3 regions of the Lysinibacillus sp. FSL K6-0057 genome follow, and region 1 is predicted to be linked to each of the others. Evidence: riboswitches for the same ligand, from Rfam matches in the RefSeq annotation. Region 1 holds a riboswitch; each other region holds the start of a gene.
What was found. Region 1 has a riboswitch for thiamine pyrophosphate ahead of thiC (phosphomethylpyrimidine synthase ThiC). Riboswitches for the same ligand answer to the same signal wherever they lie in the genome.
Positions count from the first base shown of each region.

Region 2: linked by a shared signal. The riboswitch ahead of thiW (energy coupling factor transporter S component ThiW) and the one ahead of thiC (phosphomethylpyrimidine synthase ThiC) in region 1 are both predicted to bind thiamine pyrophosphate.
Region 3: linked by a shared signal. The riboswitch ahead of MHB40_RS12925 (ABC transporter substrate-binding protein) and the one ahead of thiC (phosphomethylpyrimidine synthase ThiC) in region 1 are both predicted to bind thiamine pyrophosphate.

Region 1 is NZ_CP152047.1:257,273-268,011, reverse strand. It holds gene thiC (phosphomethylpyrimidine synthase ThiC) at 1-1,741, opposite strand, end outside; TPP riboswitch at 1,882-1,996, opposite strand; gene MHB40_RS01205 (AEC family transporter) at 2,066-2,995, opposite strand; gene MHB40_RS01200 (methyl-accepting chemotaxis protein) at 3,108-5,207, opposite strand; gene MHB40_RS01195 (S-layer protein) at 5,461-7,104, shown strand; gene tnpA (IS200/IS605 family transposase) at 7,253-7,726, opposite strand; gene MHB40_RS01185 (response regulator) at 8,009-9,169, opposite strand; gene MHB40_RS01180 (ATP-binding protein) at 9,380-10,739, shown strand, end outside.
Region 2 is NZ_CP152047.1:909,952-920,690, forward strand. It holds gene MHB40_RS04220 (hypothetical protein) at 1-828, shown strand, start outside; gene MHB40_RS04225 (MoxR family ATPase) at 840-1,835, shown strand; gene MHB40_RS04230 (DUF58 domain-containing protein) at 1,832-2,707, shown strand; gene MHB40_RS04235 (BatA and WFA domain-containing protein) at 2,719-4,464, shown strand; gene MHB40_RS04240 (VWA domain-containing protein) at 4,448-7,045, shown strand; gene thiW (energy coupling factor transporter S component ThiW) at 7,538-8,038, opposite strand; TPP riboswitch at 8,133-8,240, opposite strand; gene MHB40_RS04250 (MFS transporter) at 8,307-9,503, opposite strand; gene MHB40_RS04255 (ABC transporter substrate-binding protein) at 10,112-10,739, opposite strand, start outside.
Region 3 is NZ_CP152047.1:2,628,637-2,639,375, reverse strand. It holds gene parE (DNA topoisomerase IV subunit B) at 1-1,039, shown strand, start outside; gene parC (DNA topoisomerase IV subunit A) at 1,036-3,474, shown strand; TPP riboswitch at 3,595-3,705, shown strand; gene MHB40_RS12925 (ABC transporter substrate-binding protein) at 3,860-4,855, shown strand; gene MHB40_RS12920 (thiamine-binding protein) at 4,857-5,147, shown strand; gene MHB40_RS12915 (ABC transporter permease) at 5,147-5,920, shown strand; gene MHB40_RS12910 (ABC transporter ATP-binding protein) at 5,895-6,644, shown strand; gene MHB40_RS12905 (TatD family hydrolase) at 6,634-7,383, shown strand; gene MHB40_RS12900 (hypothetical protein) at 7,409-7,591, opposite strand; gene MHB40_RS12895 (sodium/solute symporter) at 7,684-9,228, opposite strand; gene MHB40_RS12890 (DUF485 domain-containing protein) at 9,237-9,575, opposite strand; gene MHB40_RS12885 (cation acetate symporter) at 10,057-10,739, opposite strand, start outside.

The DNA.
Region 1 (10,739 bases):
CCGCCTTATCCTTCATACCTTGATGGATCGCTTCAGTAGTATTTAAATCCTTTTCTTTAGCATAATTACGGATATCCTGTGAAATTCTCATACTACAGAATTTAGGACCGCACATAGAACAAAAGTGAGCTGTTTTTGCTCCCTCTGCTGGCAGTGTCTCATCATGATATTCCACTGCGCGTTCTGGATCTAATGACAGATTGAATTGATCACGCCAACGGAATTCAAAACGTGCTTTAGACAGTGCATCGTCTCGTTGTTGTGCACCAGGATGCCCTTTTGCTAAATCAGCAGCATGTGCAGCAATTTTATAAGTAATAACGCCCACGCGAACGTCCTCACGATTCGGTAAGCCAAGATGCTCTTTCGGTGTCACATAACAAAGCATCGCTGTACCAAACCAGCCAATCATCGCTGCACCAATGGCTGAGGTAATATGATCATAACCCGGAGCAATATCTGTTGTTAGTGGGCCTAATGTATAGAAGGGCGCTTCCTTACAAACCTCTAATTGCTTATCCATATTTTCTTTAATGAGATGCATCGGTACATGACCTGGCCCTTCAACCATCACCTGAACATCATGCTTCCAAGCAATTTGCGTTAGTTCACCTAGTGTTTCAAGCTCTGCAAATTGTGCCTCGTCATTGGCATCTGCAATTGAGCCTGGACGTAAACCATCACCTAAGGAAAAAGCAACATCATAAGCTTTCATAATTTCACAGATTTCATCAAAGTGTGTATAAAGGAAATTCTCTTGATGATGATATAAACACCACTGTGCCATTATAGAACCCCCACGAGATACAATGCCTGTTACACGATTTACCGTAAGTGGTACATAGCGTAAAAGGACACCTGCATGAATAGTGAAATAATCAACACCCTGCTCGGCTTGCTCGATGAGGGTATCACGATATACCTCCCATGTTAAATCCTCTGCTATGCCATTCACTTTCTCTAAAGCCTGATAAATTGGCACAGTTCCCACTGGCACTGCAGCATTTCGAATAATCCATTCTCTCGTTGTATGAATATGCTTACCTGTTGAAAGATCCATAATGTTATCTGCACCCCATCGAGTTGCCCACGTCATTTTCTCAACTTCTTCTGCAATGGACGAAGATACCGCCGAATTCCCAATGTTTGCATTGATTTTCACATGGAAATTACGGCCAATAATCATTGGCTCTGCCTCAGGGTGATTAATATTAGAAGGCATAATAGCTCGCCCTGCTGCAATTTCTGAACGAACAAATTCAGGGTCCATATTTTCACGGATGGCTACGAACTCCATTTCAGGTGTTATAATGCCATTTCGCGCATAATGAAGCTGTGTTACATTTTTACCTTTTTTAGCACGTAAAGGCTTTCTTGCTAATTCAGGAAAGACATTTTCATGATTACGCGGGTCATCTGCACGACGAAAACCATTATCCTCTGGTTTAATGGAGCGCCCCTCATATTCTTCTACATCGCCCCGCTCTTGAATCCATGAACTTCGTAAGGCAGGTAAACCTTTCGTAATATCTACTTGGTAGGCTGGATCTGTATAGGGCCCACTCGTATCATATACTCGAATAGGTGCATTTTCTTCATCCCCAAAGCTACCTGTTGTGGGACTTAATGCGATTTCACGCATAGGTACTAAAATATCGGGGCGCGATCCTTCCAAATACACTTTTTTGCTTCCTTCAAAGCTGGACATAATCGTAATATTCTTTTCACTAACTACTGACATGAGCTACTTCTCTCCCTTAAATGTATTTTGATACAAGGACCGAATCTAGCTCACCCCAACAATCAAATAAATAAAAGCCGAATCCAAAATAATTATTTGGATCCGGCCATGAATGTAAAGGTCTATTAATTGCATACTCTGCAATAGCTTCTTAACTTTCCCACGCTGGTATGAGCCAGATCAGGTCCAAAGGGTCAAGAAACCTCTAAGCGTTTCTCTCTCAGCCTGACTCATCAGACTCCCCTAGTTAATACTATTTAGTTTGATGCTAGTGTAGCAGATATTACTAAGAGATGGAAGTTATATTTTTTATCTTTCAACTAACTAGGTAAATAATACTTCTGCAAAATAAATCACAATTGTTACGGTTATACAGCTCACAATAGTTGAAAATAAAACAGCTTGCGCGGCTGTTGCTGATTCTACATCATATTCCAATGCTAGACTAGAACTATTACGAGATGTTGGAAAGGCACTGGCTATAAACAGTGATTGTGCGACGACTCCATCTAATCCCAATACATAAATAATGACTAATGCAACAGCTGGTCCAATAATTAATCGTGTAAAACAGCTGACAAAGACCGTTTTATTAAACATTGATTTGATCTCAAGTTGTGACAATTGCGCACCCAAGGTAATTAATGCCACAGCAATAAATCCATCTGCCACATGCTCTACCGGTATTTTGATAAACTGCGGTATACCAATATCAAAATAGTTCATAGCAACGCCTATAATCAGTGCATGAATAATGGGCATTTTAAAGAAATCTTTGATGATTGTCATACCCGACTTCGTAGAGGAAATTAAATTGTACAAACCATATGTATAAGTAGTCATATTTTGAAAGATTACAAGCATGACCTGAATGGCTACGCCAATAGGTTGCGTAGCAAAAATCATTTGAGCCACTGGAATACCGTAATTGCCAGAATTAATAAGCACCACACTATTTTTAAAGACTGCTGCCTCTGTTTTGGCTAAACCTAGCCCTTTCGCCATCAAATGACTGAGTATCATTTGACTACCGATAAAGAGCACAATAAATAATCCGACTTCTCCCAGAACAGATAATTCTACATGTGTTTCATATAAATTTACAAAAACAGCCGCTGGCATAAAGCAATATGTAATAAGCTGAGACAATGCTTTTAAGTTAAAGCGAAATTTCTTTTGTAGTATAGCGCCTATTACAAGTAACACTAAAATAGGTACAACAATTTGAAAGAAAATCATTCCGAGATACATCATATCAATGTCCCCCTTCCAGTGTTAATAGTAGTGCTGAATTCTTTTTAGGTCAATTTCTCTTACTTTCACAATAAAAGAAAGACTGCCTCTATATTGAAGGCAGCCTTTCCTTTTAAGCAAGCTTAAATCGATTTACAACTTCTTGTAGCTCATTTGAAATATCGTTCATACTTTGAATAGACTCTGCTACTTTTTGTAATTCTGCTTGTTGATCCATCGCAGAAGCACTTACTTGTTCTGCAGAAGCTGCTGTTTGCTCTGAAATAGCCGAAATACTTTGGATGGACATGATTGCCTGATTTTTATGCTCTAACATACTAGATAGTTTATTCATTAATTCACTAATAGAATTCGCAATTGAACCTGACAAGTCACTGCTATCTTTAAATGCTAGTTGCGTGCTTTGTACTGACTCATTTTGAGCGTGCATTAAATCTGCATTAGATGCAATGACTGCAACCGTTTGCTGAGAATTTTCAAGAATGCTTTCTACTGTACTCTTAATAATTTCTGTTTCATTCTTAGATTGTTCCGCCAGCTTTCTAACTTCCTCTGCAACTACCGCAAATCCTTTACCATGTTCACCAGCACGTGCAGCCTCAATACTTGCGTTTAAAGCTAGCAGATTAGTCTGCTCGGTAACGCTCTGGATTGAAGCAATAATCTGATTAATATTCGCAATATTAGAGGCCAATGATTCCATTTGCTGCTGGATACGCCCATTCATCTCATTTGTCTCCATATTACGCTCCCGTAAGCTTTCAACTTCATGCAATCCTTTTTCTGTCGTTACACCTGTTTTATGAGATAGCTCATCCATTTCGTTGGAAAGAGCCGTAATGGCATCAATTTGATCAGATAAATCCATCATTCGATAATTTGTTTCTTCTGTATCCTCTGATTGCTTCGAAGCTCCTTGTGCAATTTCATTGATAGCTACAGAAACCTCCTGACTAGAAGCAACTACTTCATTAAACGCCTCATGTACCTGATTAGAAGATTGGTTCAATAACATCGTAGAATTAAGCACGGATTGAATCGCACTATTGGTTTTATCTAGCATATTATTATAAGCAATCGCCACTGCACCAATTTCATCAGACTTAATATATTTCTCTTCTACCTTTTGTGTTAAATCTCCCTCAGCTGCAGTTTCAATCGATGCACGTAAAAATTTAAGTGGCTTTAACTGTTTATAGATGAATAACACACTTGCTGCTGTCATCAAAACAACCATAATAATAGAAGCAATAATCGTAAATACAAATACATGATTATATGTCTCTAGAATCTTTGATTCAGCTAGCACGACTTGAACAGTCCATGTTTCGTCAATATCCTCTAAAATCATTGGAGCAAAAACATTATATGCTTTTTCCTTCAGCTGATTAGAATCAACGTATATACTTGTTAGCTCACCATTTTCCATTGTCTTACTAATACTTGTCCAAGTAGGATCCTCTTGCATATTGCGCCCAACTAGCTCTTCACCAAAACTGTTAGCTGTTAGCACACCTTTATTGGTAATAATTGCTGCGTAACCGCCTTCTGGGGCATTCGATTTTGTTAAATCATTTAAAAAATCTATCGATACATCCGCTGTCAATACACCGAAAAATGTTCCAGAAGCATTGATTAATGGCACCGAAATGGTTGTCATTAAAACGCTTTGTCCGTTTACATTATACTCATAGGGCTCCGTCAAAACTGCACGTCTCTCTTCTTTTGGTACCCAATACCATTCAGAAACACTCTTATCATCAATACCTTCGATTAGAGCAGCCGTGATATCATTTCCGTTTTTACTTAAATAAGGCATAAAGCGCTTTTTAGTATCTATTAAAGCTGCCTCAGTTGGTTCTAGAATAATAGAATCTTGCTCAAATATTGCTCCTACCCCAAGAATGTCATTATTGTTAGCTAAATTATTTTCCATTATGTCTATGACACCTTTGGTAGACAACGTATTATTCTTCTCCAGGCTTTCTATGATACGCTTTGTTGTTTGTAATGTCGTATTGGCTTTCTTAAAGCGTTCACTCATAATAGCGGCAGAAGATTCAGCTGTTTGCAATGTTCCATGCTCTGCGTCTTCAACACTTTGCTTTTTTATAATAATCCCTGTTGTTACTGTATAGGATAAAAATAAAATAAGAAATAATCCTATTATTAGGGAAGAAAGTTTTAAGGCAATTCCTCTTGATTTTTTCATAACTAACACCCCACTTTTATACTAATAATAATGGATGGATGATTGTATCACAATAAAATAATTAGCGAATAAAGTAGAAAATTTACAGAATTATAGAGAAAAATACCGATGCTTCATCAATCATTTATTTTTCAATACAAAGGACTAATGACTTATTTGAATTGAGATTCATAGTAAAACATCCTCTTCGAATTCTAAATTATAGAAGAATATGATATATTAACTATTAAATAGAATGATTGGAGTGACTTACATGAAAAATAAAGCGCTATCAACATTAATGGCCACGGCTATTACAGCGACACTAGTATTACCAATGTCTACTGCAAATGCCGCATCATCTCAAATTCAATCAAATTTATATGAGACACAGGTAGCAGCAGCAAAAAAGGTGATAGGTGAATCCGTAACTATCAAAAACATTACAAAAGATACTGTAATAACATCTAATGGTACATTTAGAATTCATTCGGCATTAAAGCCCCTATTTAATACTTCAAATAAAACAGCTTTAACAAATGCCCGAGCTACTATTGTAGTGAAAAATGGTCAAATTACCGACGTTACCGCATTAATATTAAACAAAGCAGGTACAAGCAAAAAATCTGTCTATTTTGATGGAGGTGACGCACAAATCTCTGGAGATCTTACAGTAAATGCAGACTATGTAAAGATTCAAGATGTTAGTGTGGATGGTCAGCTTATCATTACAAACAGAGTAAAAAAAGCCGTTACACTCGATGAAGTAGCAGTAGATGAAACAATTACACTAAAACCAATTGTAACGAAAAAAGTAAGTTGGCTATACGTTACTTTAATCGATATGAAATCATCAAACATCAATTTGGAACGTACGAAAGTCAATGTATCTTCTGACCAAACTCTTTCCAAAGTAGATGTAGTAGGTAAAGTTGCATCTTTTGAAGCTATGTCTAATATAGAAAAGCTTACAATTGATGTGGCGAAAGATTTCAACCTTTATGGTGAGGGTAAAATTGAGCAAATCGTTGTAAAAGGCGGTACTAAAGTAGCTTTAGATTCAGGACATCTTGTAAACAATGTACAAGTAGACGATAGTCGTGTCTCCGTAACGCTCCCTGTAATTGATAAAAAAGAACTCAATACACTAATCGCATCCCCACCATATGTACAAGTATCAGTAAACGGCTATGATATTTTAAATACGGATAAATGGACAACACAAGCAGACCGCACAGTGTTTGATTCTGCTGTAGCAAGTGCAAGAGTCATAGCAAATAATTCAAATGCCTCACAAGAACAAGTGAAGAATGCCATTAATCAGTATAAAAATGCACTAGCAGTCTACCAAGCTGCTCAGAAGAGTGGTACAAAATATGGTTATGGCGATAAAGCTTCACTACAATCTTTAATTAATTCTGTTCAATATGTTACGGTTTCTTGGGACGGATCAAATGTACCTTATAATTCTCCTTGGACTACACAAGCAGAAAGAAACGCAATCGAATCTGCTGTTTCTTCTGCACAGTTAATTGTCAATAATTATTATGCGACTCAAACTGATATTGCCAACGCGACCAATAATTTAAACAATGCTATTCGAACTTATAAAAATGCTTATAAGTATGGCACAAATGGTGGCTATAATGTCGATAAATCTTATTTAGAGTCACTTATCACTTCAGCCTATAATGACCTTGTTTCAATTTCGTACAATGGCGATGGCAGTGATGTACCTTATTATTCAAAATGGACTTCACAAAATGAGTGGATCTATATAAATAACTATATTGAACAAGCGAAATCAATTGTAAACAATTATTACGCAACTCAACTCGAAGTCGTAAATGCTTATAATAATTTAAACGGCGCAATGAGCTATTACAACTCTGCTAAGCGTGATGGTTTATTACACTAAAAGAAGAGGCTGGGACAATCAGAACCACCAGTATAACTGGTGGTTTGCTCTGCGCGTGAAACGCTGGGGTACTGGCCCATGTCTAAAGACATTCTGAATGGTCCGTCAACCGCACTCCGTTTTCACACAAACCGCTAAAGCGGCTTACTTATTTTTTCTTTCTCTTGATTTCTTCTCCTGTGAATGGGTCAATGAATTCTTTCATCGTCATTTGATCTTGCAGGATATCTTCTTGTAATTGATTTTTTATATACTCCTGTATCTTTTTCTTATTTCGGCCGACTGTATCCACATAGTATCCTCGACACCAGAATTGACGATTACCGTATTTATACTTTAAATTTGCATGTCGGTCGAAAATCATTAGACTACTCTTCCCTTTTAAATAACCCATGAACGCAGATACACTCAATTTCGGAGGAATACTTACCAACATATGAATATGGTCAGGACAGGCTGTTGCCTCTATGATTTCTACATCTTTTCTTTCACATAATTGGCGCAATATTCTTCCAACATCTGCTTTAATTTGACCATAAATAATCTGCCTTCTATACTTTGGCGCAAAGACGATATGATACTTACAATTCCACGTTGTATGTGCTAAACTTTTATTATCCATTTATGGTGGCTCCTTTCGTACGAAGTCGGTTGACTAGACCTGACTTTATTGTACGTTTGGAGTTTTTTTATTGTCCATAGCTAAAAGCTTTCCGGAACCCCCTGCATAGCAGGGGGTTTTCAAAGCACACAAAAAGAAAAAATGTTAGACCAAGATATAATTGGTCTAACATTTTTTTGATTTAGGAAGGCATATTTAACTTCTTAAAGTGAAAAAGCTAATATCCATTTTTATTGTTTTTCAATATAATCGAGTTCTGTCCCAGCCTCTTAAAAATTTTGACTAGTTAAAAGCATCTACATGAGACATGGTATTTGTCTGTTTCCAGCTTCGATACCAATCCTCAATCTCCTCACTTGGTTCCACTGCCAAATGCTCTTGAAGCATCTTTTTTAATAGCCAGTATTGCTCCTCAACAGCGGCTGTATTATTAAGTAGATCGTAAAGCTTCATTAAAGTAAAATAGTTCTCCTCTGCATCAGAGAATAGTGCTTGCACTTTTTCCTGCACCTTTATGGCAGCAATGTAACTTTCATTTCTTATGTAAAACTCGCTTAGTTGCTGAGCATGATGCAACCACAGTCTCCTTAAGCGTTCTCTTTCACTTTCCGCCCATAAATAATCACAATCTCCTAAATAATCACCCGTATACATCTGGAATATCTGTTCATGTTCATCTACTGTTGTCTGCTGTATTGGAGGTAACAATTTTAAGCGAGATAGCCATTGTTCTACATCCACCACAATATTTTCAACTACTAGTTTGTAGCCCGAATTTAGCAAAGGACTTGAAATTTTTACGCCATCTACCCCATAGTTTTTCAATGTTTTCCGTATTGTATAAATGGCTGTATAAAGTTGTTTAGATGCTTTATCAATATCAGATTCTGGCCAAAATAACTCTAGAATCGTATCACGATAAATCATTTCATTTCTATGCTCTAGCATGTATGCAAATAGTTCTTTAGCTTTAGATGTCCGCCATTTCATGTACTGTGTATGACCGTTTGGAGCAACAACATTAAGCCCTCCAAAAAGCTTAATAACTGTATGTTTAGTTGTGATATTTTTATGTTTATTATTAATTTGTTCAAGACGTTCTAAGGTCTTTTCTAACCGGATTTTTTGTATAGGTTTTAATAAATAGTCAATAGCATGTAAATTAAATGCATCTATTGCATACTGATCAAACCCTGTTGTAAAAACAAATTCCACGTCAGGCATTAATTCTTGTATTTTTTCACCCAGTGCTAAACCATCAATATTGGGCATCACTATATCTAAAAATACAACATTCGGTTGTAGCGTCTGAATTTCTTCAATTACTTTTAGAGAATCGGTGTATTCTCCCACTATTTTAATTCCCGGGACATTACTATTTTCTAGTAAGTTTTTTAGTCTCTTTAATGGTAAAAGTTCATCATCTACTAGCACGATTCTCATATTTGCTCCTCCTTAAAAACTAATCCTCTACTTATTATCGTTTATTTTTTGAAATAATTGATAGAAAAACCGTTACCTTTGAAGGGAATTAAGCCTATTTGTCGAAATCTATTATTTATAATGAAAAAGAAAATATTTTCCAATAATTTTACTATTTTTCTAATTGCAGGTTTATTTTTTTGTTTTCTAACTCTTACACGCTTCACTTGGATGAGTTTTACTAACACTTCAACGGGAGTCGCAGCTATTCAAGGGATTGTTGATTTAAGAAATGTTGATACAAGCCAAAATTTTAGTATTAAACTACAAAGTGAATGGGAATTTTATCCTAACACCCTTCTCATTTCAGAAAATACCAAATCATTTAAACGAAATAAAATTTATACGAATCAGCCAGAATCTTGGGATCAGTATTTTGAAAATAATGATGAAATTCATTATGGTTCTTATCGTCTAACTATTTTAAAAGAACATACATCTTCTCTGATGTATGGCATTACAATACCTGAAGGCTTAGCACCTTATGAGCTTTATATAAACGGTCATTTCATTGGAGGACTTGGAAATCTAGCGACGAACAATACTCAAATTGCCCCTATTGGTAGACCCTCAACCTATTATTTTACGCTCAACACTACTAAAAGCGAAATTATTATACAAGGTGTTCAAGCTAATCGTTATGTACAAGGTGGATTTCAACGAGAAATTATTTTTGGCGATTTACACTCAATGGAGCGGTCAAAGTTTTTTTCCATTTCAACTCAAATGGCCGTTTGTTTAGTCTTTTTCTTTTATCTATTATTTACGATTTTACTTTGGTTTATAGGCATTCGAAATAAATCTCTTCTTTACTTTTCCATGATTATTATTTCGACTTGTGTGACGATACTTGTTTCTAGTAATAAGATTTTATTTAGCTATATTTCTATTAATTGGATTTGGGCAAATAAACTATATTATTTTTCTTACATTAATAATATGATGTTTTTTGTTTTATTTTTACGTGAATTAATGAAAGAATACTCTAAACCTAAAATATTGACGATCGTCCCTTTGCTATGTGCTACCTATTTATCTTTTATTGTAATAGCTCCAATTGAATATATTTTTAAAACCAAAATTATTTTTACAATACTTTTTATTGTCTCTCCTACCATTATAACTATTTTCACATTCAATATAGTTATAAAAGGGCAAAAGGGCGTAATATTTTTATTATTAACAGGAACAGCTGTAGCAACCAATTCATTATTTTTCTCTTTACAGCAAAATAAAGTCTTGCCTTATAGTCATTACCCTTTTGATTTACTAATCGGTATTACTGCATTATCAGCATTTTGGTTTACACGTTATTTTCAAACAACCTTACAAACAGAAAAACTTTCTGTGAAATTGCAAAAGGAAATAAATACAAAAGATGATTTTCTCGCAAATACCTCACATGAACTCCGTAACCCTTTACATGGCATGATGACTATTGCCCAAACCATTTTAGCTAAGCAAGAACATAAAGGAGCTCAAAGCGATTTAAGACTACTTGTAAGAATCGGTAATCATATGACCCACATAC
Region 2 (10,739 bases), 650 kb from region 1:
GAACTTCAAAATACTTTAAAAGAGGCTGAAACAGCAGAAGAAGCTTTACGGGAAGTTGTGAAGAAGCAAAAGGAGTTAGCTCTAAAGGAGCAGCAATTAAAAGATAAGCAAACGGCTAGCCAAGATGGAGCTGCCGAAGGACAAGGCTTGTCGAAGGAAGAAATTGAGCAGCTAGAAGAGCTTGCCCAAATGCAGCAAGAGCTCACAGAAAATGCAAATGCTACACAAACCGCTATGAGTAAACTTGGTAAACCAGCGAGTAACTCCTTACAAAATGCGATTGCCAGTGCCAATAATGCAAACAGTCACAATCAAAATAATCAACAGTCATCTGGTAATGCCCAGCCCAGCAATCAACAAGGTCAGTCTAGTCAGAATAATGCTCAAAACGGTTCTCAACAGCAAAATGGTAATAGCCAGGGTCAAGGACAAGGCCAGGGTCAAGGGCAAGGGCAAGGGCAAGGTCAAGGTCAAGGGCAAGGCCAGGGTCAAGGCCAGGGTCAAGGGCAAGGACAAGGACAAGGACAGGGTCAAGGCCAAGGTGGTCAAGGAGCAGGGAGTGGCCAAGGCAGTCGGAATTTGTTAACGACACCGAATCGAATTGGTGGGTCTAGTGAGACATCTGTAGATGGTGGTGCATTAGGAGACGGTTCTCATGTATCCGAGCAACAAGGAAATGGCCCGATAACAAAGGGTTCTATTCGACCTTATGAGGAAGTAATTGGCTCTTATAAAGACAGCTATTTAGAGAGTTCAGAGCGTTTGCAATTACCGAAGGATTTACAAAATGTCGTGCAATCTTATTTCACGTCAATTGAGTCGCAGTAGGAGGAAAAAAAATGGCCTTTACGGAGCAACAGTATGTAGATATGAGTACGAAATTACAACAAGTTAAAGAAGAAATTCATCGTTTCATTGTCGGACAGGAAGAAGCAATTGATTATACCTTGTATGCAGTATTAGCGGATGGTCATGCATTGTTAGAAGGTTTACCTGGTTTAGGAAAAACGATGTTAATTCGGACGATTTCAGAGGTACTGGATCTGTCGTTTTCACGTATTCAATTTACACCAGATCTTATGCCAGCAGATATAACAGGAACGAGCATGATTGAACGTACACCCGATGGGAAGCAGCAATTTACGTTTCAACCTGGGCCAATCTTTAGCCAAATGGTATTGGCTGATGAGATAAATCGTGCAACACCGAAAACACAAAGTGCCTTGTTGGAAGCAATGGGAGAAAAAACGGTAACGATATTAGGGGATACGAAAAAAATGGCGAAACCATTTTTTGTGTTGGCAACACAAAACCCGATCGAAATGGAAGGAACATACCCATTACCAGAAGCACAAATGGACCGTTTCCTTTGTAAAATTCTTGTACCCTATCCTGAAAAAAGTGAACTTATGGAAATTATGAAGCGAACGACAGGTGCTCAGGAAATTGGTTTACAGAAGCAGATGGATACGGAGGCTCTTATTGAAGCTCAGCAAATGGTGAAAGAAGTGATGGTTGCTGATGAAATGCTGGAGTATGCAACGGATTTAGTGGTGGCTACGCATCCTGAAAGAGCTGATGCACTTGATGAGGTTAAACAATATGCAATGTATGGCAGTGGCCCACGTGGCTTGCAGAGCTTAATCAAATTAGCAAAGGCGAGAGCTCTAATGAATGGACGTTTCCATGTTTCTGTAGCGGATATTAAGTCTGTTGCAAAGCCCGTTTTACGTCATCGAATGCTGTTGAATTATGAAGGGGAGGCTTCAGGAAAAACAGCAGATGATGTGATTGATGTTATTTTAGAAAAGGTTCAGCAAGGTGTTGGCAAGTGACAGCCAAATACTTATTGCCCGAAGACTGGTTAGCAAAAATCAGTCGCTTTCAAGTAGCGACGGCCTCCAAACTACGCGGGCAACATAAGGGCTCGCATCGTTCACAACGCTTCGGGGCCTCCCTTGATTTCTCGGATTTTCGAGAATACCATTTAGGAGATGATGTACGCCAAGTAGATTGGAACGTCTTTGCTCGTACAGATAAATACTTTATTAAAAGGTTTTTAGACGAGCAAGAGATGCGTGTACATATTTTACTAGATGCTACCAAATCAATGGGGGATCATGCTAAGTGGCTATTTGCTCGTCAAATCGTAGCCTCCCTCGGTTTAATGGTATTAGGTCGAGATGACCGTTTATCCTTTTCTATTGTTCAAGATGAAGTGAAACCACCCTTTAGACGGAAAGGTGCCATGTATCGCCGAGCTTTTTTGCAGGTAGTAACAGATATAGAGGAAGCTAATTACTCTAATCGTTTTGCCCAGAGTGCACTAAATGCTTTGCCTAAAGATAGTACCGTATTATTCATCGTAACAGATGGATTAGAGCCAATTGAGGAATGGGAACAGCTATTGAAAAGGCTACCACGCTATGCTGGGGATGTTCGCATTTTGCAAATTGTGACGCAAGAAGAGCTGTCACCAAATTATTCGGGTGATGTACGCCTGCTTGACCGTGAAACAGGTAATGATGTGAATGTGACGATGTCCTCTAAAGTACTAGAGACCTATCATGTAAGACGCTTATTACATGAAGAAGAATTTGAAGCCATTTGCCGTCGCTTTGGTGTTCGAAAATTACAATTGAAAGTGGAAGATGGATTGCAACATGCAATTTTCCAGCAATTATTAAAAGCACATTGGATTAGGTGAGGTGAGCCGTATTGGGCTTTAGTCAAATTATATTTAGCTGGACGGCCATCATCCCGGTCATTGTCCTACTCTATTATTTCTTTCGAAAAAAATATACAGAGCAAACTGTTTCTTCGACACTTTTTTGGTCGGAGATTATGCAGGAAACGCGTGTATCGCCTTATTTAAAGCATTTACAAAAAAATGCCCTACTATATTTACAGCTACTAGCGTTGCTACTACTTGTATTGGCACTGATGAATCCATATGTAAAGAAATCAACCATTGTGGGTGCACAAACCATATTTATTGTAGATACTTCAGCTACAATGTTGGCAGGCAAGAGTCAATCAACCTTTGACACACATAAACAGGAAATGCTGACCTTGATGGATGAGCTGAATGGTCGACCTGTTACATTGATTACAACTGGCGCCGCTCCAAAAGCTGTTTTACAGCAAGAAACAAACATGAATGAAATAAAAAAAGCTATTCAAGATTTACAAGTAGCCTATGAAACTGCTGAAATGAATAAGGCGCTGGATGTAGCACAGGCATTTGTGGGCGACACACCGACTTCTATCTATGTTTTTACAGATACACTTGATAAAAAGCAATTACCGATGGACAAGGATTCTGTGAAATGGCTAGTAAGAGGTGCTACAAAAGACTTAACAAATATCGCTATCACCCGCTTTGCTGCTACGACAGATGGACAAGCTACGCTGGCACTTGTACAGCTCCATAATGATACAAATACCGAGCAAAAGGTAACACTCGCATTGCAAAATGCAGAGGGCGAGGAGCTGGTAGCAGAAAGTGTCGTTGTGCCTCCAAATGAAGCCATTACGAAAACATTCAAAGATTTGCCTTTAGCAAAATCGATGACAGCTACTATTGATGCAAAAGATGATTATGCTGTAGACAATCAACAAACCGTTTTACTACAAACAACTACTTCTAAAATTGTTGTTGATCAAGGTATGCATCAATTGATACAAAAAGGTTTTCAAACGGTCAGTAATGGGGTAAAAATCGTTCCGTCATTACAAGTAGCTGACAATCAGGATGCTACAGTAATCACAAACCAAACAGCCTTATTAGAAAAGATGGACAAACCCCTTGTATTATTTGGTCGTGACGATGCAGAAAAAGTAGAAGCAAATGGCTTGGTAAGCACTAGAAGTGATGCATTGTTTGCTTTTAGCGAACTAAAGGATGTTTATGTTAGTGCTGTTTATCCAGGCTTTGCGGACTATGAAACGATTGCTTCTGTTGGAGAAGAGCCGTTCATCCAACGCTCCCCTAAAGGAGATATCGTTGTTTTAGCGGATATTGCCGATACAGATTGGCCATTACATCCATCATTCCCGCTATTTCTATGGAGTACTGAGCAGCAGCTAACAGAAACAGTTGGTTCACTTGGGATTTTTTCACCGAATGAACAGCGTGCAGTAGCTTTAGCGCAAGGAGAGTGGAATGTTTATTCGCAAGAAGACGAGTTTCTCTCGACTGTTACGAAGGGCATGCTAACTGCACCAAAACAACCAGGCATTTATATGGTACGTTCAAATAATGAAGAAAAACAATTGATAGTGCAATTGCAAGCCCAAGAACGTGTCATTGAACAAGGAACAAGCTTTACATTAGGTGATATCTCAGATAATGGGAAAGAAGAAGTATCGATGACCTCTTTCGTACCTTGGCTAATTGTGATTATTTTATTATTACTTGTTTCAGAGTGGGAGGTGCAACGACGTCGTGGATTTACGAATTGATATGCCATTAGTATTGTTGCTACTCCTTCCATTGTTCTTGTATTTTGGATGGACTTATTTTCGTGAACGGCAGCGACTCAAAAAAAGTCATATTGTTGTACTTGCTATTCGCATAGTAGCAGTAAGTTGTTTAGTTTTTGCACTTGCAGGACCATATCTATTATTACCAATAAAAGAAGAACAAATCGTCTATTTAGTTGACCGTTCTGCTTCCATGAATGGCACAGAAGATGAAATGGTTCAGTTTATACAGGAGAGCCTACAATCAAAAAAAGAACCACAGCTTGCAGGCATTTATTCATTTTCCTCCACTTTACAAACAGAAGCCATTTTGTCTAAAACTTTAAAGGAAGTACCAAAACTTACAGAAATTAAAGCAACCGATCAAACAAATATTGAACAAAGTCTCCAGCTTGCAGCAGGTATTATCGATCCGAAAAAAGCAACTCGTCTTGTGCTATTAACAGATGGTAATGAGACAAAAGGCGATGCTTTAGAATTTGCCACGAAGCTGAAAGGCTCCAATATTAGTGTGGATGTTAGACCTTTTAGTCAACCAGTTGTCAATGATGTGTCACTAAAAAGCTTTGTATCCCCTCAGGTTGCTTATGTGGGAGAGCAGCAACAATTAGTGACGGAAATTCATGCAACGACTGCAGGCCAAGGAGAGCTGTTATTATATGAAAATGATGAGCTTATTCATCGAGAGGCAGTTGAGCTGACTGAAGGCACGAATGTGTTTACCTATAAACATGCAGCGACAGCTGAAGGACTTGTAAAATATGAGGCAGTTGTTCAAGTTGGTCAGGATGCTATTTTTGAAAACAATAAGTTAACTAGTGTCACAATGGTACAAAGTGAACCACATTTACTAATCGTTAATGGTTATGAAACAGCTTCACCTATCGCAGCAGCACTTGGCAGTCAATCTATTGCCTATGATGTTGTCAATCCTCAAAGTCTACCAAATGAACTGTCCAGCTATTTGCAGTATAATGCTATTATTTTCGACAATGTGCCAGGTCATTTAGTCGGTGAGGCAAAAATGAGTGTTATTGAGCAAGCAGTCAAAAACTTTGGTGTTGGTTTTACCATGGTTGGAGGAGAAAATAGTTTTGGTCTAGGCGGCTATTTTAAAACACCGATTGAAACCTTATTGCCAGTGGAAATGGAAATTAAGGGCAAAGAGCAATTACCTTCCTTAGGGTTAGTGATTGTACTTGACCGTTCTGGTAGTATGCAAGGCTCGAAGCTAGAGCTTGCTAAAGAAGCAGCAGCACGTTCTGTTGAGATGTTGCGAGATGAGGATACATTGGGATTTATTGCCTTTGATGATCGTCCTTGGGAGATTATAGAGACAGGACCTCTTAGCAGTAAAGAAGAGGCAGTGGATACTATTTTATCCGTAACACCTGGTGGTGGAACGGAAATTTACAGTTCATTAGCTAAAGCCTATGAAAATCTAGCTGATTTAAAACTGCAACGTAAGCATATTATTCTCTTAACAGATGGGCAATCACAGTCAGGAAATTACGAGGATCTAATTGCTGAAGGAAAAGAAAACGGTATAACTTTATCGACAGTAGCGATTGGACAAGATGCCGATGCGAACTTATTAGAAGCGCTTAGTGACATGGGCAGTGGCCGTTTCTATGATGTCATAGATGAGCAAACGATTCCTTCTATTTTATCTCGTGAAACAGCTATGATTTCTCGCACTTACATTGAGGATAATCCATTCTATCCCGCGATTTATAATGCAGCAGGATGGAATTCGCTGTTTGCCAATGGTGTCCCACAAATGAATGCTTACATTGGTACAACGGCAAAACAGGGGACTACTGTTGTGGCAGAAAGCGAGAAGGAAGATCCTGTGTTAGCGCAGTGGCAATACGGTCTCGGTAAAACTTTTGCCTTTACATCTGATTCAACGGGTAAATGGACAGGAGATTGGGCAAGATGGCAGGATTGGGGAACATTCTGGCAAACACTTATTTCACAAATGCTACCAAGCTATAATGATGTGGCCTATGATGTAAGATTGGAAGCAGATGGTTCCTTTATGATTACCGACCCTACAAATGAAGCTGCATTTTTAGATATTGTAGCAGTTAATGAAGCTGGGGAAGAGCTAGAAACACAACTTGAAACCATTTCGGCCTCCCAAGTTCGAGCTGTAGTACAAGCCGAACCTGGATTAATATTCTTCCGTGTAGCAGATGAAAAGCAGGCCATTTATCAAGCAGGACTAAGTGTTCCTTATAGTGCCGAATACGAACTACTTCCTGTCAATGATCAACTGATAGAAGAGTTAACTCAACAAACAGGAGGCGCAGTTTTAAAGGAACCACAAGATGTATTCCGAGACTTTACAACAAAAGGAGCGGATCGACAAAATATTGCTACATGGCTTCTCTTAGCAAGTATGCTTTTATTCTTTATGGATATTACCATAAGACGTTTTGGATGGAACTTCCTAACGAATGCGAAGAAGAAAGAACCGCTGGTTGAGGAAAAACCTATACAGGCAGAAGACACAAATGTGGCACAGTTATTAAAAGGTATGAAAAAACGATCTTAATATAGTGGAAGCAGTGCAAAATATTAGATTTTGCACTGCTTTTTTGTATTGTTTGAATAGAGAGTTGTCCCCTTTGTAGAGAGTGGCAAGATGATCTAAAAAGTGGGAGCTTTGCTCATAAAGAGATAGAAAGCGCTCTAAGTTGAGTCAATGCCGCTCGTAAGGAGAAGGAAGGTGCTCTAAATAGAGCCGCAGCCGCTCGTAAGGAGAAGGAAGGCGCTCTAAATTGAGTCGCAGCCGCTCGTAAGGAGATGAAAGACGCTCTAAATAGAGCCGCAGCCGCTCCTAAGGAGAAGAAAAGCGCTCTAAGTTGAGTCCCTGCCGCTCCTAAAGAGAAGAAAGGCGCTCTAAATTGAGTCGCAGCCGCTCCTAAGGAGGTGGAAGGCGCTCTAAGTAGAGTCGCAGCCGCTCATAAGGAGACAGAAAGCGCTCCAACCAAGGCCATCGCCGCTCATAGAAGGAAGAAAAGCGCTCCAATCTTGGCCACCCCCCTCAATAAAGAGAAGAATTAAACCCCTTTACTAGCTCCGTTTTACGCAAGCTGCTAGCAACCATAACACCTAGAATGGCGCCGATTGTACTTGATGTTAAAAAGGCAGGTAGGAAGAAGAATGCTGCTACAGATGTTCCCATGAATAATTTTGCATAAGGTACGGCAATAAGTGAAGCAAGAATGCCAGTTCCCACAACTTCTCCGATACCAGCTAACCACATTTTATTGCTATATTTATAGGCAAGGGCCGCACAGAACGCGCCAATGACACTACCAGGGATAGCTAATAGAGAGCCTGTTCCGGTAAGAATTCGAATGACGGCAGTGACAAAGGCAACTATTACTGTTGGTACGGGTCCAAGTATAATGGCTCCTATCACATTAATAGCATGCTGAACGGGGTAAGCACGTGCGATTCCTGTTGGGATAGATACGAAGGTAGAGCCTGCAACAGCAATAGCTACTAATAAAGCCATGACTGTTAATTTACGAATTGACATAAAGTTCACTCCTTTTGATAAAGTTCGTGAGGAAAAATAAAAAGGCCGCCCCCTTTAAACAATAGGAAGCGGCCTTGCGTGTATCTAGTGACAACAGCAAGTAGCGCCACTTCCCTCCGCTAGTGTGAACTAGATCAGGTTCAAAGGGTCCGTATATTACCATATACGTCTCAGCCTTTTAAAGACTCCCCTAGTGGTTAAAATCATTCAATTTCGTTGACCAACATTAATGTAACATACTGCTAAAAATAGTCAATGATTTTTCAGACTATTTTGTATCGGGATGCATTAAATGAGGTGCTTTTTTCAATGTCCAGATGAGTGCAAGGAAGAAGCAAGCTAATAATATGATCGATCCGAAAATATATGGACTATTCATATTCCAGTCAAATAATAAACCAGCCAAAGCGGGTCCAATCATATTACCAAGACTCATATAGGCATTATTCAAGCCCGCAGCGAATCCTTGTTCTTTCTCTGCAAGCTTTGAGATGAGTGTATTAACAGCTGGACGAATTAATGTCGTTGCTGTAGAGAAAATCGTTGCTACAACTAATATAAGGGCAAAGCCAGAAACAAATAATATGAAGAAAATAGCAACAGATGCAATAAATAAATTGACAAGGACTACCTTCATTTCACCGAAGCGATTGAATAGTGGTGTAATAATAAACATTTGTACAACTACCCCAAAAGCACCACCGACAACTAATATAATTGCTATGTCCACAGGTGTGTAATTAAACTTTTCTGTCACAAATAATGACAATGTCGTTTGGAAGTTTGCAATTCCGAATGAGAACACCAGCATAATGATAAGCATTACAAAATAAGGCATATGTATGGAACGAGCCATTTGCTTCGCCAGATTGTCTTGCTTTTGCTTCTTTTGTGCAGTGTTTGGTTTGGTAGATGGTAATAAAAAGTAAGATAAAATAGAAGCTAGGATGGCTGCAGCTCCAGCAGTGTAAAATGGAAAATGTAAGCTAACCTTTGCTAAGAAACCACCGATTCCTGGCCCTATCATAAAACCAAGAGACATGGCAGCACCCAACATCCCCATCCCTTTCCCGCGTTCTTCATAGGTTGTGACGTCAGCGACAAAAGCCATAATAGGAGGTGCGACAAAAGCGGAACCTAGGCCACCTAAAAAGCGTGCTAAAAAGAGCATCCATACATCTGTAGCAAGGCCAAAACCGATTTGTGCAAGACCTGTCACGATGAGACCGAAAATAATTAAATTTTTTCGACCGTACTGATCGGAAAGGTTCCCAGCAATAGGAGAAAATACGAATTGAGCTAAGGCGAACGTTGCAATTAGCATACCTAGAACTTGTCCTGCTGCACCAAATATTTTTAAATACTCCGGCATGACAGGAATAATTATGCCAATACTCCCCATTGCGATAAACATATTAAACATTAAAATATACAAAGCCGCCTTATTGGACTTCTGCTGGGTCATCGAATGAACCCCCTTTTTTTGTAATCAAATATAGTACAGTCTATCATAAAGAATTATTGCTTGGCTAATAGTTAAGATTGTAGAACTGGTTCTATATTTAGAATGGTTTTCCACAAAAGTTTTCGTCCGGGCATCTACGAATTGCGAAATAATCCATTTTTGTAATAAAAATGGATGAAAATGAAGCTGTAGAATGGGAGATGGAAAATTTGCAGCTCCAAAGTTGCAACAACAATGAATGGACTTCGCTTATGTAGAGATAATTAAAAAAAATTATGAGTTAGTCTGTAATGACATAAAGGTTGGCTATAAATCCTAGCGATGATATAGCGGCATCAGAAATACTGAGTGAAGGTTATGTAATATAAAAAGTACACTTTCATGGCTTGTTTTTCGATAAAACAATATAAAGTTGTGCATGATAGATGACAATATCTAGATGCAAAGCTACTCCATAACAAATGATGTAGGAATCCTCGAAATCCAGATAAATTATTTTCTAAATATAATAATGCAAATAATCCATTGTAAAGGTTCTTATTTAATAGAAAGTTAGATAAGCAGAAAAAAACTAGCGAATGGGTGTGAAAACCAATTCGCTAGTTTAATTATCGAATACTCATTTTAAATTCTAAAAATAATTCATTGTATTTCCCTAAGTAATCTGGTCCTAAGTTTTTGTAGACCTCTAATGTATCGCGTTGTTCTTCAGAAGGATAGTAGCGTTCGTCAGAAACAACTTCTTCGTCCATTAAGTCCATAGCTGCAATATTAGGTGTTGAGTAGCCTACAAAATCGGCATTTTGAGCACCAGATTCAGCACTTAGCATAAAATTGATAAAGGCATGGGCACCATCGATATTTTTCGATGTTTTTGGGATGACCATGTTATCAAACCATAAGTTTGAGCCTTCCTCAGGTACTGCAAAGTCTAGCTCTTCATTTTCATACATCATGTCTGCTGCTTGCCCAGACCAAGTAAGGGCTACAGTTGCCTCATTATTGATCATTAATGGCGTAATTTCATCTCCAATGATAGCTTTCACATTTGGTGCGAGTGTGATTAATTTATCAGTAGCTTCACGTAGTTCTTGATCATCTAGTGAATTCAGAGAATGTCCAAGACTGTTTAAGCCCATTCCAATGACTTCACGAGCACCATCCACTAAAAACACTTTTCGTTTTAAGGAAGGGTCCCATAAATCGTCCCAAGTAGAGAAGTCTAAGTCTCCAACA
Region 3 (10,739 bases), 2.4 Mb from region 1:
TGAGGGGACAGATATTCGTGAGGGCTTAGCGGCCATTGTGTCTGTTCGTATCCCAGAGCACTTACTACAATTTGAAGGTCAAACAAAGGGCAAGCTTGGTACAAGTGAGGCTCGTTCTGCAGTGGATAGTGTGGTGTCTGAGCAAATTTTGTATGTGCTAGAGGAAAATGCGGAGTTATCGGCTTCCCTTGTCCGTAAAGCGATTCGTGCGCAGCAAGTACGTGAAGCGGCTCGTAAAGCGCGTGAGGATGCACGAAATGGGAAGAAAAACAAAAAGGGTAGTACGATTCTATCAGGAAAATTAACGCCAGCTCAGTCACGCAATGCGTCAAAAAATGAGCTGTATTTAGTCGAGGGTGATTCTGCAGGAGGTTCTGCCAAACAAGGCCGTGATCGTACATTCCAAGCGATTCTGCCATTGCGCGGGAAAGTAATCAACACAGAAAAAGCCAAGCTACAGGACATTATGAAAAACGAAGAAATTTCAACGATTATCCATGCGATTGGGGCAGGTGTTGGAACGGATTTTGCGGTGGAGGATTCCGCCTACGATAAAGTAGTGATCATGACCGATGCGGATACGGACGGGGCACATATTCAAGTCTTGCTATTAACATTCTTCTATCGTTATATGCGTCCACTGATTGAAGCAGGAAAAGTCTATATCGCGTTACCGCCGCTTTATAAAGTCTCGAGGGGTACTGGGAAAAAAGAAGTCATTGAATATGCTTGGACAGAAAGTGATTTACAAAAGGCCATCAAAAAGGTTGGAAAGGGTTACATATTACAGCGCTATAAAGGTCTTGGTGAGATGAATGCAGACCAACTATGGGACACAACGATGAACCCTGAAACACGGACGTTGATTCGTGTCACAATCGAGGATGGTGCACGTGCAGAGAGACGTGTCACGACGTTAATGGGCGATAAGGTAGAACCACGTCGTAAGTGGATCGAAGCCAATGTAGACTTCGGTATGGAGGATGATTCTAACATTTTAGAGAATGAATTCATCCAACAAGAGGAGGACCAAGCATGAGTAGTACAGAAAAGTTTCAAGATTTACCGTTAGAAGAAGTGATGGGTGACCGTTTTGGTCGCTATAGTAAATATATTATTCAAGACCGCGCGTTGCCTGATGCACGTGACGGTCTTAAACCAGTACAGCGCCGTATTTTATATGCGATGTTTACAGAAGGCAATACAAACGATAAACCGTTCCGTAAATCCGCAAAAACAGTGGGTAACGTAATCGGTAACTATCATCCGCACGGCGATAGCTCTGTGTATGAGGCGATGGTCCGTATGAGTCAGGACTGGAAGGCACGTCATATGCTCATTGAGATGCACGGGAACAATGGCTCGGTCGATGGCGATCCACCAGCTGCGATGCGTTATACAGAGGCGAGACTATCTGCTATTGCCGCTGAAATGCTACGAGATATTGGCAAGAAAACGGTCGAGTTTGTGCCAAATTTTGATGACCAGGATATGGAGCCAACCGTTTTACCAGCACGTTTTCCAAACCTATTAGTCAACGGCTCTACAGGGATTTCCGCTGGTTATGCGACGGATATTCCGCCACATGCCTTAGATGAAGTACTGGATGCTGTGTTGATGCGCTTAGACAAGCCTAATGTTAGTGTAGATGAATTGATGACGGTGATTAAAGGGCCAGATTTCCCAACTGGTGGTATCATTCAAGGTGTGGATGGCATCAAAAAGGCGTATGAAACAGGTCGTGGCAAAATCATTGTCCGAGCCCAAGCAGTTGTCGAACCAATCAAGGGTGGTAAAGAGCAAATTGTTATCACGGAGTTACCATACGATGTAAATAAAGCGAATCTTGTGAAAAAAATTGATGAGCAACGTGTAGATAAACGACTAGAAGGTATTGCGGAAATTCGAGATGAATCAGACCGTACAGGCTTACGTGTCGTGATTGAGCTGAAAAAAGATGTACCAGGGCAAGGGATTTTACAGTACTTGTTTAAAACAACGGATTTACAGGTAGCTTATAATTTTAATATGATTGCCATCCACAATCGTCGCCCAACGATGATGACATTGCCATTATTGCTGGATGCGTATATTGCCCATCAAAAAGAAGTAGTGACAAACCGCTCCATTTACGATTTACAAAAGGCAAAGGACCGTTCTCATATTGTAGAAGGCTTAATTAAAGCCCTTTCCATTTTAGATGAAGTGATTGCGACGATTCGTTCTTCTAATGATAAGAAGGATGCGAAGCTTAATTTACAAGCGAAGTTTGATTTTACAGAGGTACAAGCAGAGGCCATTGTGAGCCTACAATTATACCGTTTAACGAATACGGATATTACAGAGCTTCGTCTGGAACAGGACGAGTTAAATAAGTTAATTGCAAAGCTTGAGGGTATTTTACAAAGTGAAGCTAAGCTAGTACGTGTTATTAAACAAGAGTTGCTAGACATTAAGAAACGCTTTACAGAGCCACGTCGCTCGAAGATTGAGCAGGAAATTGAAGAAATTAAAATTACATTAGATGTCCTTGTGCCAAGTGAAGAGGTTGTCGTGACAGTGACGAAGGACGGTTATATTAAACGTACATCGACACGTTCTCATGCCGCTTCAAATGGGCAAGATTTTGCCATGAAGGATTCGGATTATTTATTGTATGAAGCAAACTTAAATACACAGCACCATCTATTACTGTTCACAAATCGTGGCAATTATATTTATCAGCCTGTTCATGAGCTTCCTGACATACGCTGGAAGGACCTGGGCCAGCATATTTCCAGTATTGTCCCAACAGGGGAAGATGAATCGATTATTGCGGTTTATGGCTTTGAAACATTTGAACAGCCAAATATGTATGTCTTCACAGCCACAAAAGATGGTCAAATTAAGCGCTCACCACTCGCAGACTATGCGGTAACACGTTATTCAAAGCCAATTAAAACGATGAACGTCAAGGCTGGTGATGCGATGATCTATGCATCGTTTGTGACGGATGATGTAGAACTGATGCTAACAACGGATACAGCCTATGCGATTCGTTTCCCGATGGAGGAACTACCCGTTACAGGTGTGAAAACAGGCGGTGTGAAAGGGATCACGCTAAAAGATGGAGAAGCCTTAGTTGGTGTCAATGTGCTACAGCCTGATGTTACACAATATGTAGTGATTGTGACACAGCGTGGAGCCGTGAAGAAAATGAATGTCGCTGAAGTTGAAGTAGCAAGTCGTGCAAAACGTGGACTAAAAGTATTAACAGAGTTAAAAGCAAATCCTCACCGAATTGTGGCAGTTATTCAAGCGACAGACGAGGAGCAGGTTGTGATTGAAACCGAAAAAGGCGTTCAAGAGGTGATTGCTGTACAAGCATTGTCTCGTGCAGATCGCCATTCCAACGGTTCGTTTAAAGTGGATATTGCAACAGATGGGGCGATTTCCCATGTATTAACAGTCAAAAAAGAACAGAAACCTAGCTAATATCATGCCCAGTCTCTTAGGAGAACTGGGCTTTTGTCTTGAATGCAATCGCTATTCAAAAATAGCAGCTTGTCATTTAAGTGTAACTATGGGTATAATAATCATCGAAAAGTTCATAGCGAAAGAATGTAGGGGGGCTAGTAGTTGCTAGCTGAGATTGTGTCCGATAGACGCTGACCCTTTGAACCTGATTTGGCTCGTACCAGCGTAGGGAACATCTATTCAAAAAAGCAAAGTTTTGAAGAATGATTGTAATACGTCTGGGAGGAATCCTAGGCGTTTTTTTATGTTTTCAGGCAGTAGTTTGAAAACCTTGTATACGCTTTCTTCTGGTGACAACATTCATTCATGAACACTTTCATATTACAAACTGGGAGGCTTTCGCATGAAAAAATGGTTATTTATTCTATTGGCAGCACTTTTGACTTTAGTGGGCTGTAGTGAAAAAGAGGACAAGCAGGCAACTGACAAGCTGAAAAAGGTGTCTGTGGTACTGGATTGGACACCGAATACGAATCATACAGGTCTGTATGTCGCAAAAAAACTCGGTTATTTTGAGGAACAGGGCTTAGATGTTGAGATAATTATGCCTGGTGAGGCGGGCGCAGATCAGCTTGTTGCTTCTGGAAAGGCAGAGTTTGGCGTGAGCTATCAGGAAGGCATTACACAGGCGCGTGTACAAGATGTGCCGCTGGTCTCTATCGCAGCGATTATTCAGCATAATACATCTGGCTTTGCTTCTATTGCATCAAAAGGCATTACATCGCCAAAGGATTTTGAAGGTAAAACTTATGGTGGTTGGGGTGCGCCATTAGAGCAAGCCGTTCTCCAATCATTAATGCAAACAGAAAAGGCAGATATCAATAAGTTAGATATCGTCAATGCAGGGGATTTAGATTTCTTCACAATGATGGAAAAAGACATTGATTTTGCTTGGATTTATTATGCATGGACTGGGATTGAAGCTGAGCTACGTGGGGAAAAGATTAATATGCTGTATCTAACGGATTATAGTGATCAATTGGATTACTATACACCTGTTCTAGCTACGAATGAAAAAATGCTACAGGACAACCCTGATGTTGTCAAAGCCTTTGTTGCAGCTACATCAAAAGGCTATGAATACGCAATAGAAAACCCAAGTGAAGCAGCTGATATGTTAATCGAAGCGGCTCCTGATTTAGATAAAGAGCTAGTGCATAAAAGTCAGGAATGGCTGGCAGATAAATATCAGGATGATGCCAAGCAATGGGGAGAGCAAAAGCTTTCTGTGTGGGAAAACTATGCAAAATGGATGTCTAGCAATCATGTACTAGAGGGCGAGTTTGATGCGAAACAAGCCTTTACAAATGATTTCTTACCTAAAAAGGAGGCCAATTAACATGGCAAATTCATTAATCAGTGTGCAAATCATACCAAAGACAGAGAAATATGAAGATGTTATCCCTTATGTGGATGCAGCGATTGCTGTGATCGATGCTTCTGGCGTGAAATATGAGGTACATCCATTGGAAACAACGATGGAAGGCGAGCTTTCTACATTGCTCCAAATCATTGAAAAAATGAATGAGAAGATGATCGAGCTTGGTGCCATTAATGTTATTACACAAGTGAAAATTTTATATCAGCCAAAGGGTATTACGATGGATACATTAACGGAGAAATATCAGTAATGAAACGTGCATTGCAAAAGGGAAGGACGATAATTTTTATCGCCTTCCTCTTATTCATATGGGAACTAATCGTGCATTTTGCTGAAGTTCCACATTGGTTATTACCTGCGCCAAGTAGTATTTTGTGGGAAGCCTTTCAGTCGTATCAAACCTTTCTACCACATGTATTCGCTACGGTGCAATTAGCCTTACTAGGTCTGGCCATTGGCATTGCTTGTGGTCTAACGGTGTCGATTGTGTTGCATCGTTTTACATTCATTCGGGAGTTGTTTTATCCAATTCTTATTATGTCGCAAAATGTTCCCATTCTTGTCTTGGCACCATTGCTTATTATTTGGTTTGGCTTTGGCTTATTACCGAAGCTCATTATTATTTGCCTCGTGTGCTTTTTCCCAATTGTCATTGCAGCGATGGATGGATTTAGGCAAACGGCCCCTGAATTAAAGCATTATTTTGCCATGATCGGTGCTACCAAGGCACAAACCTTTTGGAAGCTGGAATGGCCTCATGCCTATCCAGCCATTTTCTCAGGCGTTAAAATTGCTGCTACATATAGTGTGATGGGGGCTGTGATTGCGGAGTGGCTAGGTGCAAAAAAGGGTATTGGTGTTTACATGACCTTAGCTCAGTCCTCCTTCCGAACAGATCGTGTATTTGTGGCAATTTTTGCGATTGTTCTCTTGAGCTTACTATTGTTTAGCGGTATTCGTTTGATTGAAAAATTCATGGTGAAGGGGAGAGGCTATCATGCTCAGCATTCAAAACATCGCTAAATCCTTCGATGCACTAAAAGTCCTTGATCAACTTTCATTTGACGTAAGGGATGGTGAGTTTGTGGCCATTGTGGGTCCCTCAGGCAGTGGTAAGAGCACACTTTTTCAATTAATTGGTGGTGTTTCTTCAATTGATCAAGGAGCCATTTTATTAAATGAAGAGGATATCCAGCAAAAAAGAGGAACGATTGGCTATATGCCACAGCAACCTTGCCTATTACCTTGGCGTACGATTTTAGAAAATGTCACGATTGTAGAGGAATTACAGCATAAACCTGATGTGGAACGTGCCAAGGAATGGCTAGAAAAGGTTGGTCTTGCCTCCTTTATCCATGCCTATCCGAACGAACTGTCAGGAGGCATGCAGCAGCGTGTATCGTTCATTCGTGCAATGGTTAGTGATAAACCGATTTTATGCTTAGACGAACCATTTTCTGCGTTGGATGAATTTACAAGACTGGAAATGCAGGCATGGCTTTTATCCATCTGGGAAGAGTATCGTAAATCAATCCTATTTGTTACACATAGTATTGAGGAAGCTCTCTTTTTAGCGGATCGTATACTTGTCTTAACCAAACGTCCAGCAACTGTTAAAAAGGAAATCATCGTGCCCTTTGAGAGACCACGGAAAGAGGAGATTCGACATTCCGCAGCGTTCACAGCGTTAAAGCAACAGCTATTTACGTATTTACAAGAAGAAAAGGGTGATATGTATGTTGATTGATGCGCATATTCATTTGGAACAGTATAACGATGAGGAAATTCCATTATTGTTGGAAGAGGTTGATGCTGTGATTGCGATTAGCATGCAGCTATCCTCGTGTGAAAGAACGTTGCGTTTATCGAACAGCTATCAGCAAGTAAAGGCTGCTTTTGGCTTCCATCCTGAACAGCCTTTACTAAGTCCAAGCGATGAGGCAGCTTTATTCGATTGGATTCGTACGCATCAGGATGAGATGGTTGCTATTGGTGAGGTGGGTCTACCTTATTATTTAAGGCAAGAGCAAGCGATTGATGACCGTCCTTATGTGGCGTTATTAGAGCGTTTTGTTGTATTGGCGAAGGAACTTGATAAGCCGATTGTATTACACGCTGTATATGAGGACGCTAGTGTTGTGTGTGATTTGCTGGAAAAGCATCAGCTGCGTCAAGCTCATTTTCATTGGTTTAAAGGAGATGAAGCTGTTGTGAAGCGCATGATCGAGCGTGGTTATTTTATTTCCATTACGCCAGATTGTTTGTATGAAGAGGAGATTCAACAGTTAATTCATGCTTATCCGATTGAACTGATGATGGTGGAAACGGATGGTCCTTGGCCGTTTGAAGGACCGTTTACGAACAAGCGTACATCGCCATGGATGATGCATTCTACGATTGAGGTGATTGCCTCTATCAAAGGACTGTCAATACAGGAAGCGGCCAAAATCATTACGCAAAACACGAAAGCCTTCTATCGGCTTTAAAAGAAAAAGCAGTATAGGGTACGAGTTAATCGTCCTTATACTGCTTTTTATATTTTGTATAATCATGCTCCAATTTTTCGTTCTTTGTTTTCGTTAGGCGTTCATGTGTACTGAAAGCGATAGATTGTCGATTTTTTTCAACATCTTTACCGACTGTGCGTTTTATGTGCATCCGCTTCTTTTTAGCGTTAGACTGTGACACGAGCATAACCTCCAATTCATTATTTAATTCTATAGTAGCGAATAGGGAAGAAAAAGTAAAACCTCGTAAGCAAGATACTTACGAGGCTGTCGAGTGTATTAGTGAGATACGTCCTGTACAGAAATACCTGTGTTAGCTTTAACGTCAACTTCACGATATTTCGCATCATCTGTTTCTTTAGAAAGTAATGTGCCAATGAAACCACCAAGGAAACCAAGTGGTACAGAGATTAAGGCTGGGTTCGTTAACATAATTAATGGATCACCAACGAAAATTGCCTTACCTTCAACTGGATTCCACACGTTAGGTGACATAGCAACTAATACTAATGCAGAGATTAAACCTGTTAACATCGCAGTAACAGCACCTGCTGTATTAAAGCGTTTCCAATAGATTGTGTAAATGATTACTGGAAGGTTTGCAGAACCTGCAATACAGAATGCTAAAGATACTAAGAATGCAACGTTTAATGTTTGTGCACCAAGTGCTAATAGGATAGAAATAACAGCGATTGTAATCGAACCGATACGAGCTGCAAGAACTTGCTCTTTTTCTGTAATTTTACCCTTTTTGATAATTTGTCCATAAATATCATGTGATAGGGCAGATGCACCAGATAGTACAAGACCTGCTACTACCGCTAAAATTGTTGCGAATGCTACGGCACAAACGAATGAGAATAGAATGTCGCCACCAAGTGCTTCTGCAAGTAGTGGGGCAGCCATGTTACCAGCAGCGTTTGCTGCGATAATATCTTCTTTCCCAACGAATGCTGCTGCACCGAAGCCTAAGAAAATTGTTAGAACGTAGAAGATACCTACGATCCAAGTAGCCCAAATAACAGATGAACGAGCTGTTTTTGCGTCTTTTACTGTGAAGAAACGCATTAAGATATGTGGAAGACCCGCAGTACCTAATACTAACGCAATTAACATAGAGATTGTATCAAGTCCATTTGTATATTTAAGACCTGGGTTTAAATAAGCAGCGCCACTTTCAGTAACAGTTGTCATTTCTTTAAACATTGTAGCAATACTGAAGCCGAACTCTTTTAATACTAAGAATGAAATAATAACTGTACCTAACATTAAAAGACAAGCTTTAATAATTTGTACCCAAGATGTTGCTGTCATACCACCGAATAGCACGTAAGTTGTCATCATGAAACCTACGATTAATACGGCGATCCAATAGTCGATTCCTAAAAGTAATTGAATAAGTGCTCCTGCACCAACTAGTTGTGCAATCATGTAGAATAAAACAATTGTAATAGTGCTTAAAGCAGCTGTTCCACGAACTTTTGCGTTATTAAAACGCGCTGTAATCATATCAGCTAAAGTAAATTTCCCAAGGTTACGTAACGGCTCAGCAACAATATATAATACCACTAAGTAAGCTACCAAATAACCAATAGAGAAGAAGAATCCATCAAATCCAAATAATGCTACAGCACCAGCGATACCTAAGAAGGATGCTGCTGATAAGTAGTCACCTGCGATAGCTAGTCCATTTTGCCAGCCTGTTAAGCCACCACCAGCAGTGTAGAAATCACTTGCTGAAGATGTACGTTTAGATGCCCACCATGTAATAACTAATGTTAAACCAACAATGCCTACGAAGAAGAATATGGCTGTAAAACTCATTCCGTTACTCATCGGCGGCCACCTCCGTTCTCGTATTCAGCGATAATCGCTTTTGCTTCTCTATCGAAGCTGTTTGCTTTTGCTACATATAAATGACATAACCCCCATGTCATGATGAAAAGACCTGCTGCATAGATCCACACCCAAGTAATTTCCCCAAATGCCTTTTGGTGTAGAATTGTTGTGTACGATGTCAGAATTGGTAACAACATGTATGCCGATAAAAATATGGCAGTCATAGACCAAAGAAAAGAATTCTTTCTTCGTACAAGAGATTTAAACGATTCTTGGTTTGCAATTGTATCATAGTCAATCACGATACCTTTTTTTGCTTGATTGTTCCCCATTAACATTCCCCATTTTGTGTATATTTTTTCTACCTCAAGACTTGATTTTGCTAGTTTAGTGAATTCACATTTTCATTTTATGAAACAGTTCACAAAATTGCAATACATTTCAGAAAAATTATGTAAAAAAAATTTTTCAGAAAATACTCTTAGGAGAGAAAAAATGGCGTAAACTCAAGAATATAAAGGGTTTTAGAAAATTCAGATAAATAAATGAAGTGAAGAGAAATCTAGATTCTTGACAAAAAATGAAGGGTAAATTTACAAAAAAATCTCGTTTTTTCAATCAAAAATAAACACTATTTACCTAGTGAAAATTGGATTTTTTCTGTTTTTTGGAAGTGAAATAATATTGTTCGATAAATAAATTGGTAGATATTGAATAACAAAAAAGGCGAAAAACTCGACCAAAAATCGAATTTTTTGCCTATTTTTTTGCGCTTTTTGAATTAGGATTCATTATGCAGGTGGTGTATAAATATTAATGTGAAATATCAGAAACAGACACACCTGTATTTGCTTTCACACGAATTTCTTTATAAATACGTTCTGCCTCTTCCTGTGACACTCTGTTAGGTGAAAGGACAGTTCCTAAGTATCCAGCAATAAAGCCAAGTGGAATCGTAATAATCGCTGGAACAGCAAGTGGCACAAGTGGTTGTCCAACAAAAATTGCCGCACCTTCAACAGGGCTCCAGACATTTGGTCCCATTGCTCCTAAAATTAAACAGGACACTAATCCCGTTACCATTGCTGTTACAGCACCTGTGGAATTAAATTTCTTCCAATAGATTGTATAAAGGATCACAGGTAGGTTTGCTGATGCACCGATACAAAAGGCAAAGGATACTAAAAATGAAACATTTAAGCTTTGTGCAAACAGAGCAAGAATAATAGACACGATTGCAATCGAAATAGAGCCTGTACGGGCTGCCATCACCTGTTGCTTCTCTGTTAATTTACCGCCTTTAATGATTTCTCCATAAATATCATGAGAAATGGCAGACGCCCCTGTCAGAACTAAACCAGAAACAACGGCTAAAATAGTCGCAAATGCAACTGCGCCGATAAATGCCATCAATACATCTCCACCTAAATAATGCGCAAGAAGGGGAGCAGCTGTATTACCAGCCTTACTTTCAGCAAGAATTTGATCTAAACCTA